Linked DNA regions of Krasilnikovia cinnamomea. The main gene of each other region encodes a partner of the protein of the gene in region 2 in a complex. Links are inferred from orthologs where the notes say so. Each region holds a gene or a part of one and is shown on either strand. Other genes may lie near its edges.

Region 1 (8,040 bases), 1.0 Mb from region 2 along the record:
ACCCGGACGACCGTGGTCGCCGCCCGGACGTGGTCATCACCGAGGTGGGCGGCACCGTGGGCGACATGGAGTCGCTGCCGTTCCTGGAGGCGATCCGCCAGGTGCGCCACGAGATCGGCCGGGACCGGGTCTTCTACCTGCACGTGTCGCTGGTGCCGTACCTGGCGCCGTCGGGCGAGCTGAAGACCAAGCCGACCCAGCACTCGGTCGCCGCGCTGCGCAACATCGGTATCCAGCCGGACGCGCTGGTGTGCCGCAGTGACCGGGAGATCCCGGAGAAGCTGCGGCACAAGCTGTCGCTGTACTGCGACGTCGACCGCGAGGCCGTGGTGGCGGCCCCGGACGCGCCGAGCATCTACGACATCCCGAAGGTTCTGCACCGCGCGGGCCTGGACGCGTACGTGGTGCGCCGGCTCGGCCTGTCCTTCCGGGACGTGGACTGGTCCACCTGGGACGACCTGCTGCAGCGGGTGCACCACCCGCGCCGCACGATCACGGTGGCGCTGGTCGGCAAGTACATCGACCTGCCGGACGCGTACCTGTCGGTGAGCGAGGCGATCCGCGCGGCCGGTTTCGCCAACCAGGCCCGGGTCAACATCCGCTGGGTGCCCAGCGACGACTGCGAGACCCCGGCCGGGGCGGCGCTGGCCCTCAAGGGGGTGGACGGCATCGTCATCCCGGGCGGCTTCGGCGTCCGCGGCATCGAAGGCAAGATCAACACTTCCCGGTACGCCCGGGAGAACCGCATCCCGGTGCTCGGGCTGTGCCTGGGCCTGCAGTGCATGACGATCGACGCGGCGCGGAACCTGGCCGGTCTGACCGGGGCGAACTCGCTGGAGTTCGCCGAGCAGGCGCAGCACCCCGTGATCTCCACGATGGCCGATCAGGAGGACATCGTCGCGGGCAAGGGCGACATGGGCGGCACGATGCGGCTGGGCGCGTACCCGGCGGCGCTGGCGCCGGGCTCGATCGTCGCGCAGGCCTACGGCAGCACCGAGATCTCCGAGCGCCACCGCCACCGGTACGAGGTGAACAACTCCTACCGGGACAAGCTGGCCGCGTCCGGGCTGGTCTTCTCCGGCACCTCGCCGGACGGCCGGCTGGTCGAGTTCATCGAGCTGGACCGCGAGACCCACCCGTTCTTCGTGGCCACCCAGGCGCACCCGGAGCTGAAGAGCCGCCCGACCCGCCCGCACCCGCTGTTCACCGCGTTCGTGGCGGCCGCCGTCAGCTATGCGGCCGCCGACGAGCTGCCGGTGGAGCCGCTGGCCGACGAGGCGGTCGCCGCCTCGTGACCACGTTCAGCCACGAGACCCGCTCCCGTACCCAGCGTTACGCCGGCCCGATCTTCTCGGTCTTCACCGACGAGGTGACGATGCCGGGCGGCCGTGCCGCCGCCCGCGACGTCACGGAGAACCCGGGCGCGGTCGGCGTCGTCGCCCTCGACGACGCCGACCGGGTCGTGCTGATCAAGCAGTACCGGCATCCGGTGCGCCGCAAGCTGTGGGAGCTGCCCGCCGGGCTGCGCGACGTGGCCGGTGAGGATCTGGCCCTGACCGCGCTGCGGGAGCTGGCCGAGGAGGCGGACCTGGTCGCGGGCCGCCTGGACCTGCTGGTCGACCTGCACACCTCGCCGGGCTTCAGCAACGAGACGATCCGGCTGTTCCTGGCGCGTGACCTGTCCCCGGTGCCCGAGGACGGGCGGCATGTGCGCACCGACGAGGAGGCCGACCTGGAGATCGTCCGCGTCGACCTGGACGAGGCGGTCGCGATGATCCTGCGCGGCGAGATCACGAACGCGTCGGCGGTCGGCGGGGTGCTGGCGGCGTCCGCCGCCCGCGCCGCCGGATGGACGACCCTGCGGCCCGCGGACACCCCGGCCATCTGAGTACGGCGACGCCCGCCGGCCCCATGAGACGCCGGTACGCCGACCGGGTTCGGGCAGGGCCTCACGGATCGGTGGCACGCGTCTCCTCGTGACGTGCGGTGACGTCCCGGGCCGCGGTCGGCCTTCCACTGAATGGGACGGTAGTCTCCGAGTGAGCCCCGTTCGGGTATAGGACCGAACGGACCCGGGACGTCACTCAGCGTTGAGGAAAGGACGGTGTCGGCTCGTGAAGGTCGGCATTCCCACCGAAGTCAAGAACAACGAGTTCCGGGTGGCGATCACCCCGGCTGGCGTGTTCGAGTTCACCCGCGCCGGACACGAGGTGTTCATACAGGCCGGAGCCGGGAACGGCTCCTCGATCACCGACGCCGACTTCGTGGCCGCGGGCGCCACGATCCTCGCCACCGCGGACGACGTCTGGGGCACCGCGGATCTGGTGCTCAAGGTCAAGGAGCCCATCGCCGAGGAGTACGGCCGGATGCGCGAGGGCCAGGTGCTCTTCACCTACCTGCACCTGGCCGCCAGCAAGGAGTGCACCGACGCGCTCATCGACCGCAAGGTCACCGGCATCGCGTACGAGACGGTCGAGATGCCGGACCGCTCGCTGCCCCTGCTGGCCCCGATGAGCGAGGTCGCGGGCCGGCTCGCCCCCATGGCCGGGGCGTACCACCTGATGCGTTCCGGCGGCGGGCGCGGCGTGCTCATGGGCGGCGTGCCCGGGGTCTACTCGGCCAAGACCGTGGTCATCGGCGCCGGCGTCTCGGGCCAGAACGCCGCCGCCATCGCGCTGGGCATGCAATCCGAGGTGCTGGTGCTCGACAAGAACATCGCCCGGCTGCGCGCCCTCGACGCCGACTACCGGGGCCACCTGCAGACCGTGGCCAGCAACGCGTACGAGATCGAGAAGGCCGTCCTCGACGCCGACCTGGTCGTCGGCGCGGTGCTCGTGCCCGGCGCCAAGGCCCCGACCCTGATCTCGAACGAGCTGGTGTCCCGGATGAAGCCCGGCAGCGTGCTCGTCGACATCTCCATCGACCAGGGCGGCTGCTTCGAGGACTCGCGGCCCACCACGCACGCCGACCCGGTCTACCGGGTGCACAACTCGATGTTCTACTGCGTCGCCAACATGCCCGGCGCGGTGCCGCACACCAGCACGTACGCGCTGACCAACGTCACCCTGCCGTACGCGCTGGAGCTGGCGAACCGGGGCTGGCGCGACGCGGTGCAGGCCGACCCGGCGCTGGCCCTGGGGGTCAACACCTACGGCGGGCACGTCGTGTACGGCCCGGTCGCCGACGCGCACGGCATGCAGGTGCTGGCGCTGTCCGAGGTGCTGCGCTGAGCCAGGATTCATCGGGCGAGGAACCGTCGGCCGCGCTGCGCCGGGTGGTGGGGACCTACCTCGACCACCTCACGGTGGAGCGCGGCCTGGCCGGCAACACGCTGGTCTCGTACCGGCGTGATCTCGACCGGTACCTGCGGACCCTGGCCGCGGCCGGGATCGCCGACCTGGCCGCCGTCGCCGAGGCCGACGTGGCCCGCCACCTCGCGCTGCTGCGCGAGGGCGGCGACGGCCATCCCGCCCTGTCGGCCGCGTCCGCGGCCCGCGCGGTCAGCGCGGTCCGTGGGCTGCACCGCTTCGCGGCCCGCGAGGGCGTCACCCCGAACGACGTCAGCCGCGAGGTGCGCCCACCCGCCCCGCCCAAGCGGCTGCCCAAGGCCCTCGACGTCGACCAGGTGGAACGCCTGCTGGCCGCGACCGGCGGCGACGACGGTCCGCTCGCCCTGCGCGACCGTGCGCTGCTGGAATTCCTGTACGGCACGGGCGCCCGGATCTCCGAGGCGGTCGGCGCGGACGTCGACGACCTCGATCTGGGCGAGCCCGGCGCGGCCGTGCTGCACGGCAAGGGCGGCCGGACCCGGGTCGTGCCGGTCGGCCGGTACGCGCGCGCCGCGCTCGACGCGTACCTCGTGCGCGGGCGGCCGACCCTGGTCGGCGCCGGGCGCGGCAGCCCCAAGGTCTTCCTCAACGCCCGCGGCGGGCCGCTGTCGCGGCAGAGCGCCTGGGCGATCCTGCGCCGCGCCGCCCAGCGTGCCGGGCTCGACACCGACGGGCCGCGCGCGGTCAGCCCGCACACGCTGCGGCATTCATACGCCACCCACCTGCTCGACGGCGGCGCCGACGTCCGTGTGGTGCAGGAACTGCTCGGCCACGCCTCGGTGACCACGACGCAGGTATACACGCTGGTCACGGTCGACCGGCTGCGCGAGGTGTACGCAACCGCGCACCCCCGCGCTCGTTGACCCTGGCATCCGACGGTGCGACACGCCGAATGTTCACCCTGGCCCGGCGCTGCGCGTGGCGTACAGTCGAGCATCGGCTGAGCCAACCCGCGGCGGAAAACAGAGATCAACCCCGGGACAAGGCGACGAGTCGAAAGGGGGCGACGGGACGACATGGCGGGCAACGGCGACCAGGCGGAGGCCTGGACCACGGCCCTGCGCGAGCAGCAGAGCTCCCTCGACCTCGGCGCGGATCTGGGCCCGGCCGATCCCACGGCGTACACGATGCGCCGCCCGATCCCCGAGCCCATGCCGACCGACCGGCACGGCCCGGCGCGGATCATCGCCCTGGCCAACCAGAAGGGCGGGGTCGGCAAGACCACCACCACGATCAACCTGGGTGCCGCCCTGGCCGAGTACGGCCGCAAGGTGCTGCTGGTCGACTTCGACCCGCAGGGCGCCTGCTCGGTCGGCCTCGGCGTCAACCCGCACAACCTCGACCTGAGCGTCTACAACCTGCTCATGCAGGACGACGTCACCACCGACGACGTCATCATCAAGACCGACGTGGCCGGCCTGCACCTGCTGCCCGCCAACATCGACCTGTCCGCGGCCGAGATCCAGCTGGTCAACGAGGTCGCCCGGGAGATGGCCCTGGCCCGGGCCCTGCGCAGCGTGCGCAAGGAGTACGACTTCATCCTCATCGACTGCCAGCCGTCGCTCGGCCTGCTGGCGATCAACGCGCTGACGGTGGCGCACGGGGTGCTCATCCCGCTGGAGTGCGAGTTCTTCAGCCTGCGCGGGGTCGCCCTGCTGCTGGACACCATCGACAAGGTGCGCGAGCGGCTCAACTTCGACCTCGAACTCGAAGGCATCCTGGCCACCATGTACGACAGCCGCACCACGCACTGCCGCCAGGTGCTGCAACGGGTCGTGGAGGCGTTCGGCGACAAGGTCTACCAGACCGTCATCACCAAGACGGTCAAGTTCCCGGAGTCGACGGTCGCGGGCGCGCCGATCACCACTCTGGACCCCGCGTCCTCGGGGGCGCGCAACTATCGCCAGCTCGCCCGCGAGGTGATCGCCGCGCAAGCCGAGCGGGACTGACCCGGTGCTGTTCGCCCTCGGCCAGCCCGTGGCCTTCGCGGGGCTGCTGCTCGCGTTCCTGCTCGGACTCCTGCTGCGCGCCCTCGCCATCCGGATCAGCGCGCGGGCCCTCGGCCTCACCGCCCCGCGCGAGCCGATCACCCCGCGCCCGCGCGAGGACATCGACCCGTTCGGCGCGGTCGCCGCGGCCGTCGCCGGGGCCGGCTGGGGCAAGGTCCTGGACGTGGACGAGGTGCCGCGCTTCCGGGGCCGTGGTCGCGCCGCGGCCGTCTTCGCCGTCGGGCCCGTCACGGTCCTGCTGGCCGCCCAGCTCGTCCTGCTCGCGTTCCGGCTCGTCTTCCCGGACGCCTTCTTCTACCTGGACTCGCTGAGCCCCGCCCAGGTGCTGCAGGGCAACTTCGACGCACCGTACGCCGAGCAGTTTGTGCTCTGCCTGGCGGTCGGGTTGCTGGCGTTCGGGCTCATGGCGCTCATTCCGATGCCCCCGCTGGACGGTTTCGGCCTGCTCTGGTCCGCGTACCGGCAGCCCGGTCAGGGCATGCAGGGGTACCGGCTGTGGTTCGAGCACAAGAACGTCGGCGTGATCATCCTGCTGGTCTGTTCCTTCTTCCCCCTGGGCGGCCCGTTCCTGCTGCTCCCGATCGACCTGGTCGGGACAGTGTTCCTGCGGCTCTGGTCCTAGCCGCTCTCCCGGATGTGGCGCGGACCGCCGCCCGGTCACCCAGTCACTCCACGCCGTGTCACGCGTTGGCATGATCAAGACGTGTTTCCCAGGGTGCGGGGGTCGGCAGGTGAGCCTTGACCAGGCTGTCGGGCCGGTGGTCTACGGTCAACGCGTGCCCGAGTCTCCCCCCACCGAGCCCACCGCGGCTGAGCCGGGCGGCTTCACGGTGCGGCTGGACAACTTCACCGGGCCGTTCGACCTGCTGCTGCAGCTCATCGGCAAGCACAAGCTGGACGTCACCGAGGTGGCGCTGCACCAGGTCACGGACGACTTCATCGCGTACATCCGGGCCATGGGCGACGACTGGGACCTCGACGAGGCCAGCGAGTTCCTGCTGGTGGCGGCCACCCTGCTCGACCTCAAGGCGGCCCGGCTGCTGCCCGCCGCCGAGGTCGAGGACGAGGAGGACCTGGCCCTGCTGGAGGCCCGCGACCTGCTGTTCGCCCGGCTGCTGCAGTACAAGGCGTTCAAGGAGGCCGCCGCCCACCTCGCCGAGCTCGAAGGCACCGGCGCCCGGCGCTGGCCCCGCGCCGTCTCCCTCGAGCCGCGCTACGCCGAGGCCCTGCCCGACCTGGTGCTCGGCATCGGCGCGCAGCGCCTGCTCAAGATGGCGATCAAGCAGTTCACCCCCAAACCCGGCCCGCCCGAGGTCTCGATCGCGCACATCCACCAGGTCCGGGTCAGCGTCCGGGAACACGCCAACCTGCTGCGCGAGCGACTGCGCCGGGCCGGCACCGCCACCTTCCGCCTGCTCGTCGCCGACTGCGACAACACCCTGGAGGTGGTCGCCCGCTTCCTGGCCCTGCTGGAGCTGTACCGCGAGGGCCTGGTCGAGTTCGAGCAGCCCGTCTCGCTGGACGAGCTCACCGTGCGCTGGACCGGCGGCGACGACGCCGATGCCGTGGAGCTCGACATCGACGACTACGAGGGCACCCCGCCCAAGCCCGACCCCGACCCGGCCGCAGCGCAGGAGACGTCATGACCGACGAGCGACCCGACTCTCTGGCCCAGCAGGCCGCCTCGTGGGTGCCTCCGTGGGAATGCCCGAACCGCCCGCCGGACCGCGCCTACCAGGAAGCCGCGCGTCTGGCCGACGAGCGGGAGCCGGACGGCGTCGATGAGCCCGAGGAGCCCACCGGAGCGGAGGGGTCTGGGGCCGCCGAGGTCGGTGACCTGAGCGGGCGGCCGGTGGCGGACGTGACCGACGACACTGGGTCCGGCGGGACGGACGAGCCGGGCGCCGCGGTCGCGGTCGCCGATGAGGCGGGGGAGCCCCTTCCCGATCTCGCCGATTCTTCAGACCTCGCTGAATCTGTCGATTCGACCGAGGCCGAGTGGGACGCGGACGCCGGGCCGGCAGGGGCCGCGTCTTGGGCCGAACGGGCGCCGGACGTGGATGGCGAGCAGGCATCGCCCGCCGCTGGAGGGGCGCTGGACGCGGACGCAGTGCAGGTAGGGCCCACCGCCGATGCCGAAGGGGTGCCGGACGCCGACATCGCGCAGGCGCCGCCCGCCGCGCGGGCCGACGACGTGCAGCCGGGGGCCGACGAGGCCGAGCGTGAGCCGATGGCGGACGCCGAGCTGCGTGCCGCCCTGGAGGCGATTCTGCTCGTCGTCGACGAACCGGTCGCCGAGCTGCAGCTCGCCCAGATCCTCGAAGAGCCCGCCGAGCGGGTCGCGGCCGCGCTGGAGGAGATCTCCGCGGGCTACACCGCGGCCGGTCACGGCTTCGACCTGCGCCGGGCGGCGGGTGGCTGGCGGCTCTACACCCGGCCCGAGTACGCCCGCTACGTCGAGCGGTTCGTGCTGGACGGGCAGTCCGTGCGGCTCACCCAGGCTGCCCTGGAAACACTCGCGGTAGTCGCGTACAAGCAGCCCGTAACCCGCTCGCGCATCTCCGCCATCCGCGGTGTGAACTGTGACGGCGTGATGCGTACCCTGGTGACCCGCGGCCTCATCGAGGAGTGCGGCACCGAGCGCGAAACCGGGGCGTTCCTGTACCGGACGACCGCCCTGTTCCTGGAGAAGCTCGGCCTCA
Region 2 (9,301 bases):
TCTTTTTCCCTGCCATGCCCTCTTGACGCCTGAGCGGGCATACCGGTTGCGTCGGCTACCGGAGTGCGGGGCAGTGCTTCGGCCTTGTGGCCGGGGGTGAAGGCCTGCGCTGGGAGAGCCGCCAGGGCCGAGCGGTGCCCTATCCAGGGCGGTTCTGTTGCTCAATGTACTAGTTGATGACGGTCAGGAGTGCGCCGCCGACGGAGCCTGCGAAGTACGAGCCGACCAGAGTTTTGTACGCCGGTAGTAGTGGCGCACCAGGTCGGGGAACTCCTGCCGCAGCCGCCGCAAAGATACCCCCTTGAGGCAGTTGACCAGCCGGGCCACGGCCACCTTAGGCGGGAAGTTGACCAGCAGGTGCACGTGGTTGTTCTCGCCGTTGAACTCGACCAGCTCGGCCTCGAAGTCGGCGCAGATGTCACGCATGATCGCCTCCATGCCGGTCAAGTGCCGATCGGCGAACACCTGGTGCCTGCCTGTGCAGATGCGTTGAACCTCAGCCATAGACTCAACAATGAGACATTGAGGATCGTGCAGCTCCGTTACCGCTACCGGGTTTACCCGGACGCCGCCCAGCGCACCGCGCTGGCGCAGGCGTTCGGGTGTGCCCGGGTGGTTTTCAACGACGGGCTGCGGCTGCGTCAGCAGGCCCGCGAGGCGGGCGAGAAGTACATCTCCGACGGCGACCTGTCGAAGCGGGTCATCACGCAGGCCAAGGACACCGAGGAACGGGCCTGGCTCTGCGAGGTGTCAGCCGTGGTGTTGCAGCAGGCCCTGGCAGACTTGAACACGGCGTACCGCAACTACTTCGCCTCGGTCACCGGCAAGCGCAAGGGCCGCAAGGTCGCCCCGCCCCGGTACCGGTCCCGCAAGGACAACCGGCAGGCCATCCGGTTCACCAGGAATTCCCGGTTCAAGGTTCTCGACAACGGCCGCCTGCGACTGCCGAAGATCGGCGACGTGCCGGTCCGCTGGTCGCGTGACCTGCCGTCCGAGGCCACCTCAGTCACCGTGATCAAGGACGCGGCCGATCGATATTTCGCCTCGTTCGTCGTCACCACGACCGAGAACGAGACACTGCCGCCGGTCGAGTCCGAGGTCGGCATCGATCTGGGCCTGATGCACTTTGCGGTCATGTCCGACGGCGCAACGGTGACTGCGCCGAAGTTCCTGCGCCGCGCGGCCCGCAAACTCAAGCGGTTGCAGCAGGACCTGTCTCGCAAGGAGAAGGGCAGCAACCGTCGCAGGAAAGCCGTCATGAAGGTCGCCAGGGCACACGCCCGAGTGGCCGACACCCGGCGGGACTGGCAGCACAAGCTCTCCACGGCGATCATCCGCGACAACCAAGCGGTGTACGTCGAGGACCTTGCCGTAGCCGGACTCGGCCGGACCCGGCTCGCCAAGAGCGTCCACGACGCCGGGTGGGCCAGCTTCACCACCATGCTGCAGTACAAAGCTCAGCGGTACGGGCGCACGTTCGCCCGGGTGGACCGGTACTTCCCGTCCACCCGGATGTGTTCCGACTGCGGCCGGATCAACGAGAAAATGCCACTCGACGTCCGGGCGTGGCACTGCCCGTGCGGCAGTCATCAAGACCGGGACCTCAACGCCGCCATCAACATCAAGGCCGCCGGACAGGCGGACTTCAACGACCGTCGAGCGCAGGTAAGACCAGGACTTGTACCGGCACCGCGCAGTGAAGCGGTAACCCACCAGAACGCCGCGCGTGCCACGCGCAGCGTGGCTGGAATCGCCGTCCCTTAGGGCGGCGAGGATGTCAAGGCAGTCCGAGCGCCCCACGCAGGTACGGCAGCCCGTCCGGCCCGGACCACCGGTACGCCAGCAGCTTCGCCGCCCGGGCGCCACGGATCGTCCGGTCGTCGTCGTCCACGAACAGGATCCACTGCGGCTCGAGCCCGACGGCGGCGGCCGCGCGGGCGAAGTACTCCGGGGCGGGCTTGTGGATGCGTAGTTCCCAGGAGCTCACGACCAGATCCACCTCGTCGGCGAGACCGAGCGCGGCCAGGTCGTCGCGGAGCCGGTCGGTGGCGTTGGTGGCGATGCCCACCGGCCGCCCGGCGGCCCGCGCCTCCCGGACGAACGCCAGCACCTCGGGGTCGACCGTGCCCCGGTGCGTCTGCCACTCGGCGACCGCGGCGCGCGCGTCCTGGGCGCTCAGCGGCAGCCGGTCGGCCACGAGGCTCATCCACTCCGCGTCGGTCAGTTCCCCGGCCACCGCGGGGCGCAGCAGGTCCCAGGTGAACGCGGTGCTCATCAGCGCGCCGGAGCTCAGGCCGTACTTCTGCTCCACCGCGGCCGGCACGGCCGGGTCCCAGCGGCGCAGCACACCGTCGAGGTCGATGAGCAGGGCCTTGGCGGGTTGGCGACGCATGATCGTCAGCCTATCGAGGGCCCGGGACGGCCGGCGCGGCCGGGGAGCCGCGCGGCCTCAGTCCTCGGCCGGGTGGTTGAGCCGCTGGCTGATTACCTGGGTCACCCCGGCGCGCATGGTGACGCCGTACAGGGCGTCGGCGACCTCCATGGTGCGTTTCTGGTGGGTGATGATGAGCAGTTGGCTCTTCTCCCGCAGCTGGTGGAAGAGGGTGATCAGGCGGCCCAGGTTGACGTCGTCGAGGGCCGCCTCGACCTCGTCCATGATGTAGAAGGGGCTGGGCCGGGCCCGGAAGATGGCACAGAGCATGGCCACGGCGGTCAGCGAGCGTTCGCCGCCGGACAGCAGCGACAGCCGCTTGATCTTCTTGCCAGGCGGGCGGGCCTCGACCTCGACGCCGGTGGTGAGCATGTCCTCCGGGTCGGTGAGCACGAGGCGCCCCTCGCCGCCGGGGAACAGCACCTGGAAGACCGTCTGAAACTCCCGGGCGGTGTCCTCGAACGCGGAGGTGAACACCTCCAGGATCCGGTCGTCGACGTCCTTGACGACCGTGAGCAGGTCCTTGCGGGTTTCCTTGAGGTCCTCGAGCTGGTCGGAGAGGAACTTGAAGCGCTCCTCCAGCGCCGCGAACTCCTCCAGGGCCAGCGGGTTCACCTTGCCGAGCAGGGCCAGGTCGCGTTCGGCCTTGTTGGCGCGCTTCTCCTGGGTCGGCCGGTGGTACGGCACCGGCGAGGGCTCCGGCTCCCCGGCCGCCTCGGCGGCGGTCACCTCGGCCTGGGTGGGCGGCACCCACTGGTCGGGGCCGTACTCGCCGATCAAAGTGTCGACGTCGAGGGAGAAGTCCTCGGCGGCCTTCGCCTCCAGCTGCTCGATGCGCAGCCGCTGTTCGGCGCGGGCGACCTCGTCGCGGTGCACCTCGTTGGTGAGCCGCTCCAGCTCCGCCAGCAGGCGCTTCGCGGTGGCGCGTACCTCCTGCAGCTCCGCCTCGCGGGCGGTGCGGGCGCGGGCCAGCTCGTCGCGGGTCTCCACGGCGGCGGCCAGGGACACCGCGACGCGTTGCAGGGCCTCGGCGGCGCCCATGGCGACCGCGCGGGCGATCTGGGCGCCACGGGCCCGGGCGGCGCGGCGGGCGGCAGCGCGTTCCCGGGCCTGGCGTTCGGCGGTGGCCTGGCGCAGCAGCGAGTCGGCGCGGCCCGCGATGGAGGCGACCCGCTCCTCGGCGGTACGCACGGCCAGGCGTACCTCCATCTCGTTCTGCCGGGCCTGGGGCACCAGGGCGGCGAGCTGGTCGCGGTCCTCGGTGGAGGGTTCCTCGTCGATCGGGGTCGCCTCGGCCAGCCTCAGCCGCTCCTCCAGCTCGGCGAGGCGGGTCAGGTCCCCGTCGCGGGCGGCCTCGGCCTTGCTCCGGGCGGCGCCGAGCCGTTCCGTCTCGGCCTGCGCGGAGCGGGCGGCGGCGCCCAGCTCGGCGAGGCGGCGGGCGGCGGCGTTGCGCTCGCCCTCGGCGGCGCGCTTGGCGGCGGCCGCGACATCGACCGCCTGCTTGCGCTCCGCTACTTCGGCGCGGGCCTCGGCGAGGCGTTCGGCCAGCTCACCGATGGCCTGCTCGGCGACTTCCCGGCTGGCCCGGGCCTCGTCGACGGCGGCCTGCACCTCCAGGTAGCTGGTCTGCTTGCCGGAGCCACCGGCCGCGGCGTAGGCGCCGAGGACGTCGCCGTCTGGGGTGACCGCGCGGAACTCGGCGTTGCCGGCGACCAGGGCCGTCGCGGCGGCGAGGTCCGGCACGAGAACGACGTCGCGCAGCGCCCGGTGCAGCGCGGGCCGGATCGCGTCGGGGCAGCCGATCACGTCGGGGGCCCAGACCGCGCCGTCCGGCAGCGCGGGCCGCAGCGCGTCCAGAGAACCCTGCATCCCGGGCGCGGCGGGCCCGGCGACCACGAGCGAGGCCCGGCCCGCGTCGGCGATTTTGAGCGTACGCATGGCCTCGACGGCCTCGTCGATGCCGGTGAGGGCGACCGCGTCGGCGAGCCCGCCCAGCGCGGCGGCCAGCGCGGCCTCGTGGCCGGGGGCGACGGTCAGCATGGACGCCAGGCTGCCGAGCAGGCCGGGCACCTCGGCGGCCTTGCCGAGCAGCGCCCCGGCGCCGTCCTTGCGCTGCAGGCCGAGGGCGAGCGCCTCCTCCCGGGCCTTCCAGCTGGCGGCGTCCTTCTCGGCGGCGCGCTCGGCGTCGGACAGCTCCTTGGCCACGGCGGCGGCCCGGTCGTGCGCGGCGACGGCCTCGGCGTGCCGGGCGTCGAGGTCGGCGTTGTCGCGGTCCGCCTCGGTGGACTCGGCCGCGACCGCGTCGACCTCCGCCTGGGCGGCCTGCGCCCGGCCGAAGGCGTCGGTGTGCGCGGCGGCGAGGCGTTCGATCTCCTCGGCCGCGCCCTCGGTGCGGGCCCGGGCCGCGTTGACCTGGCCGGTGAGTTTGGCCAGCCCTTCGCGCCGGTCCGCGATGGCCTTGGCGGCGGTACGCAGCGCGCCCTCGGCGGCGTGCAGCTGCCGCTCCAGCTCCTGGCGGTGCTCGATAGCCTCGGCCAGCCGCATCTGGTCCTCGGTCAGCGCGTCGCGCAGCTCCTGCTCCTGCTCGCGGACCCGCTCCGCCTCGGCGACGAGCTGCTCCGGGTCGCGGCCGGGCCGTTCCTCGTCGGCGGTGGCGCTGAGGTGACGCATCCGCTCGCTGGCCAGCTGCTCGGTGGAGCGGAACCGCTCCTGCAGGGCGGACAGCTTGTACCAGGTGTCCTGGGCGGCGGCCAGCAGCGGGGCGTCCTCGGCGTGCGCGGCCTCCAGGTCGGCCAGCCAGCGCTGCACCTCGTGGTTCTCGTCCTCGACCTGCTGGCGGCGCTCGCGCATCGCCGACTCGTCCGCGATCTCCTTGTCCAGGGTGGTCCGCAGCGTGTGCAGGTCGTCGGCCAGCAGCCGCAGCCGGGCGTCGCGCAGGTCGGACTGGATGCCGGCGGCACGCCGGGCCACCTCGGCCTGCCGGCCCAGCGGCTTGAGCTGGCGGCGCAGCTCGGCGGTGAGGTCGGTGAGCCGGTTCAGGTTGGTCTGCATCGCGTCGAGCTTGCGCAGCGCCTTCTCTTTGCGCTTGCGGTGCTTGAGGACCCCGGCCGCCTCCTCGATGAAGGCGCGGCGGTCCTCCGGCTTGGCGTGCAGCATCGCGTCGAGGCGGCCCTGGCCGACGATGATGTGCATCTCCCGGCCGATGCCGGAGTCGCTGAGCAGCTCCTGGATGTCGAGCAGCCGGCACTGGCTGCCGTTGATCTCGTACTCGCTCTCGCCGGAGCGGAACATCCGGCGGGTGATCGACACCTCGGTGTAGTCGATGGGCAGGGCGCCGTCGCCGTTGTCGATCGTGAGGGTCACCTCGGCCCGGCCGAGCGGGGCGCGCCCGGCGGTACCGGCGAAGATGACGTCCTCCATCTTGCCGCCGCGCAGTGCCTTGGCGCCCTGCTCGCCGAGGACCCAGGCGATGGCGTCGACGACGTTGGACTTGCCGGAGCCGTTGGGGCCCACCACGCAGGTGATGCCCGGCTCCAGCCGCAACGTCGTCGCGGAGGCGAAGGACTTGAAGCCCTTGACCGTCAGGCTCTTGAGGTGCACGGATCTCCGAGGGTCGGCGGTGCAGGCTGCTCCGCTGCAGGGTACCCGGCGTGGCAGGTGGGTACGCATTCGCCGCGCTCAGCGCCCGGGAGCCGGGCGAAAACCGGAGGAGAACACGGCATGAACCCCGGCGCACCGGGCATCAAGCGGGTGCACCGGGCGGCGTGGCACCCGAAAAAGAATGCGCGCCGCCACGGGGTGGAGGCGCGCTGCTGCGATATGCGTTTGTAGTGCGAGGGGATGTGAAGCGCCGGTTCGCGGCGCCCGGGGTGAAGCTCAGGTCAGCGCCGGCTCGGTCAGCCGCAGAATGTCGTCCGCCTCGGCGGCTGCCGCCGCGAGCCGGTCATTCTCCGCCCGGAGGCGGGTGACCTCGAACTCCAGAGCCTGCACCCTGGAACGCAGTCGGGTGACCTCGTCGAGCAGGCGCCGGTCGGGCGCCGCACCTACGTGGCCGTAGAGGGCCTTCGCCATGTTGGACTCCTAGTGAGACGCTGCGTCTCTATTCAAGCGCTGCCGGAAAGCCGGCCATACGCGCGCCCAGCGAAAAACGCACCTACACTCACGGGCACGCGTGAGCGCAGTATCCTGCACCTCATTGAACTTGCTGTAAGGTGCAGATCCCTCACGCCCAGTACACAACTGGGCACAAGCGGGCGCGACTGGCGACAGGTCCTATAGTCCGCCGATCCCCACGCTGCGTCAAGCCGTGGGCTGCGTGGCACCGCACATGAACAGAGTGAATCACGCCACGCCGGCCACCCATTAGCGGGACTTAAAACCTTTCTTAGGCGGTTTGCCGCTCGGCGCCCCGATTGCTTACCGTCACCGGGGTCGAAGTGTTTCGATCTTCGAGGATCGAGGCCACCGCGACCCCCCGGGCGGGTGCGGCCCCCGATGGCCGTTGCCGCCTCCAGCGCCGGGTGCCAGTGGCGGGGCACCCGGCTTCTGACTCCCCGGCATCCGCTCAGCGCCGGGCAGGGTGGCATTCCTAGGACGGAATCGTCCCAAAACGCACAAAGAGTCCGCAATCTGGTCGTCTTAGCGACAAAGTCCCGTTACTTTTCGGCGCTGTGTCGTTCTGTCCTTCGTGATATCGCCCCCGTCGCGCCCACGGTGCTGAGCCGGGCATGCGCATCTGTCTGCTCACCGGGGGCGGGTACCCGTACCGGCGTGACGCGCTCGGCGGATGGTGCCGCGGCCTCGTCGAGGGCCTGAGCCAGCGCACCTTCGAGCTGCTGACGATCACCGACCGGGAGCCGCCGGGAGCACCCGCGTACCCGCTGCCCGGCAACGTGGCCTCCGCCCGCGCCGTCGTCCTCGGCCGGGGCGAACCCCGCCGCGGTGACGGCGACGGCGTCGCGGCCGTGCTGCTCTGCCGCGGCCTGATGGGCGAACCCGGCCACGCCGACCCCCTCTTCGCCGACGGGCTGCGCCGCCTGGTCCGGCACGTCGACGCCGACCCCGAGGGCCCCGCCGACGACCCGCTCGGCGGGGTGTCCCTGGCCGAGGCCCTGCTCGACGCGTGGAAGGCCGAACGCTCCGGCCCGCCCGGCACGGACCGGCTCCCGTTGCCCCGCCTCAGCCTGCGCGACGCCCGTACCGCCGCGACGCTGCTGCGGCACGCCGCCCGCCCCCTCGGGGTGGCGGCGCCCGAGGTCGACCTCGTGCACTGCGTCGGCGGCACCACCCCGCTGCTGGCCGCGCTCGCCGCGCGCTGGCGCACCGGCACCCCGATGCTGCTCACCGAGGCGCGGGCGGTGATGGGACGGCTGCGGCCCACCGAGGAACGGCTCTCCCCCACGGTCCGCACCGTGCTGCGCCGGTTCCGCCACGCCGTGGCCCGCACCGGGTACGCCGAGGCGGGGCTCATCGCGCCGCTGAGCGCGTACCACCACGGGTGGGCGTTGCGGCACGGGGCCAGCCCCACCCGGCTCGTACCCGTCCCGGCGGGGGTGGACCCCATGGACTTCCCGGCCGCCCCGGAGCCGGACACCGAACCCGCGCTGGTCTGGGCCGGGACGGGCGGTCCGGACAGCGGGATCGTCCCGCTGCTCGACGGGTACGCCGCGGTGGTGGCCGCGGTGCCCGGCACGGTGCTGCACCTGGTCGGGGTGACCGGCGCGCACGAGGACCACTGCGCCGAACGGATCGAACGCAGCGGGCTCGGCCGCGCCGTACGCCTGCACCCGCTGCCCGCCGACCCGCGCGACCGGTACGCGGCGGGTCACGTCGTCGTGCACCTGCCCGGCCCGGCCGACCCGCCGTACACGTTGATCGAGGCCATGATGTCCGGCCGCGCCGTGGTCGGCGTCGACGTCGGACCCGTCGCCGAGACGCTCGGCGACGCGGGCGTCCTCGTGCCCGCCGACGACCCGGCGGCGCTGGCCGAGGCCTGCGTCGCGCTGCTGCGCGAACCGGCGCGGCGCCGGGCGCTCGGGGACGCCGCCCGGCGCCGCGCGCTGGCCTGCTTCACCACCGACCGCGTGGTGCGGGCCTACGACGCGCTCTACACCGACCTGGCGGCGCCGCCACCCGCCCCCGTCTTCGAGCTGGCCCTCGCGGTGCCCGCCCCGCGTACCGCCCGGCCCGCCACGCTGCGCTGGCTGGCCCGCGAACAGCGGTGACCGAGTTTCACCAGCACAACCCAGCCCCGGACCGCCAATCCGGACCGCCGCCCGAGAACCGGAGGATGCCCGTGAAGACCCTCTTCCCCCCGTACGCGCACCCGTCGCCCGAGCTCGAACTGGACGCCGAGACCTGGCTCGTGCAGGAACGGCCCGGCGAACGGGGCACCGCCCACCAGGTGCTGGGCCGCATCGACCTGGACTGGGGCAGCCGGTCGCTGGCCGACGTGCTGGCCGCGGTGGACGCCTGGCGCGGCGACGGGGTCGAGGGGCTGTTCCTGGACCGGGCCCCGGCCGGGCCGGGCGGGGTCGGCCCGGTCGCGCTGACCATCCGGCTGGCCGCCCGGCGCGGGCTGCACCGGGTGGTGCTCAATCCGGGCGTGCCCACCCACCCGCTCTACCGCGACCTGGGCGTACGCATCTGCACCTTCGACGGGTCGTGGACGGCGTACCAGGGGTGGGCCGGGGACGGGGCCCGGCCCGGCGACGGCCACCTCGTGCACGGCGTGCCGCCGCAACTGCTCACCGCGGCGCGGCGGCTCATGGGTCGCCGGGGTGCCGGATTCGGGCTGGCCACGGACGCCAGCCCGCCGGTCACCGAGGAGTCCGCCGAGGACGAGGCTGACAGCGCGGACAGCTGTACGAC

The links.
Region 1: the proteins of smc (region 2) and EV385_RS02960 are in contact, whole or in part, in a crystal structure (PDB 3ZGX), measured with the Bacillus subtilis proteins. The link is inferred for Krasilnikovia cinnamomea from one-to-one orthologs.

Annotation. Positions count from the first base shown.
Region 1 is NZ_SHKY01000001.1:684,789-692,828, reverse strand. The notes cover bases 5,173-8,040. They hold EV385_RS02960 (segregation and condensation protein A), read left to right. Parts: upstream 5,173-6,096; coding sequence 6,097-6,984; downstream 6,985-8,040. Other genes in these bases: scpB (SMC-Scp complex subunit ScpB), read left to right, coding at 7,200-8,040; EV385_RS02965 (zinc metalloprotease), read left to right, coding at 5,283-5,960; EV385_RS02970 (ParA family protein), read left to right, coding at 5,173-5,278. In the rest of the region: EV385_RS02990 (CTP synthase), read left to right, coding at 1-1,295; EV385_RS02985 (NUDIX domain-containing protein), read left to right, coding at 1,292-1,888; ald (alanine dehydrogenase), read left to right, coding at 2,115-3,230; EV385_RS02975 (site-specific tyrosine recombinase XerD), read left to right, coding at 3,227-4,192; more of EV385_RS02970, read left to right, coding at 4,346-5,172. UniProt on the Bacillus subtilis protein: Participates in chromosomal partition during cell division. May act via the formation of a condensin-like complex containing Smc and ScpB that pull DNA away from mid-cell into both cell halves.
Region 2 is NZ_SHKY01000001.1:1,721,466-1,730,766, forward strand. Bases 2,250-6,378 are described here. They hold smc (chromosome segregation protein SMC), read right to left. Parts: upstream 6,032-6,378; coding sequence 2,450-6,031; downstream 2,250-2,449. Other genes in these bases: EV385_RS07575 (HAD family hydrolase), read right to left, coding at 2,250-2,392; EV385_RS07585 (hypothetical protein), read right to left, coding at 6,308-6,378. Outside these bases: tnpA (IS200/IS605 family transposase), read right to left, coding at 184-504; EV385_RS07570 (RNA-guided endonuclease InsQ/TnpB family protein), read left to right, coding at 532-1,764; more of EV385_RS07575, read right to left, coding at 1,778-2,249; more of EV385_RS07585, read right to left, coding at 6,379-6,502; EV385_RS07590 (DUF3492 domain-containing protein), read left to right, coding at 7,159-8,655; EV385_RS07595 (Spherulin-4), read left to right, coding at 8,727-9,301; mutM (bifunctional DNA-formamidopyrimidine glycosylase/DNA-(apurinic or apyrimidinic site) lyase), read right to left, coding at 9,250-9,301. UniProt on the Bacillus subtilis protein: Required for chromosome condensation and partitioning.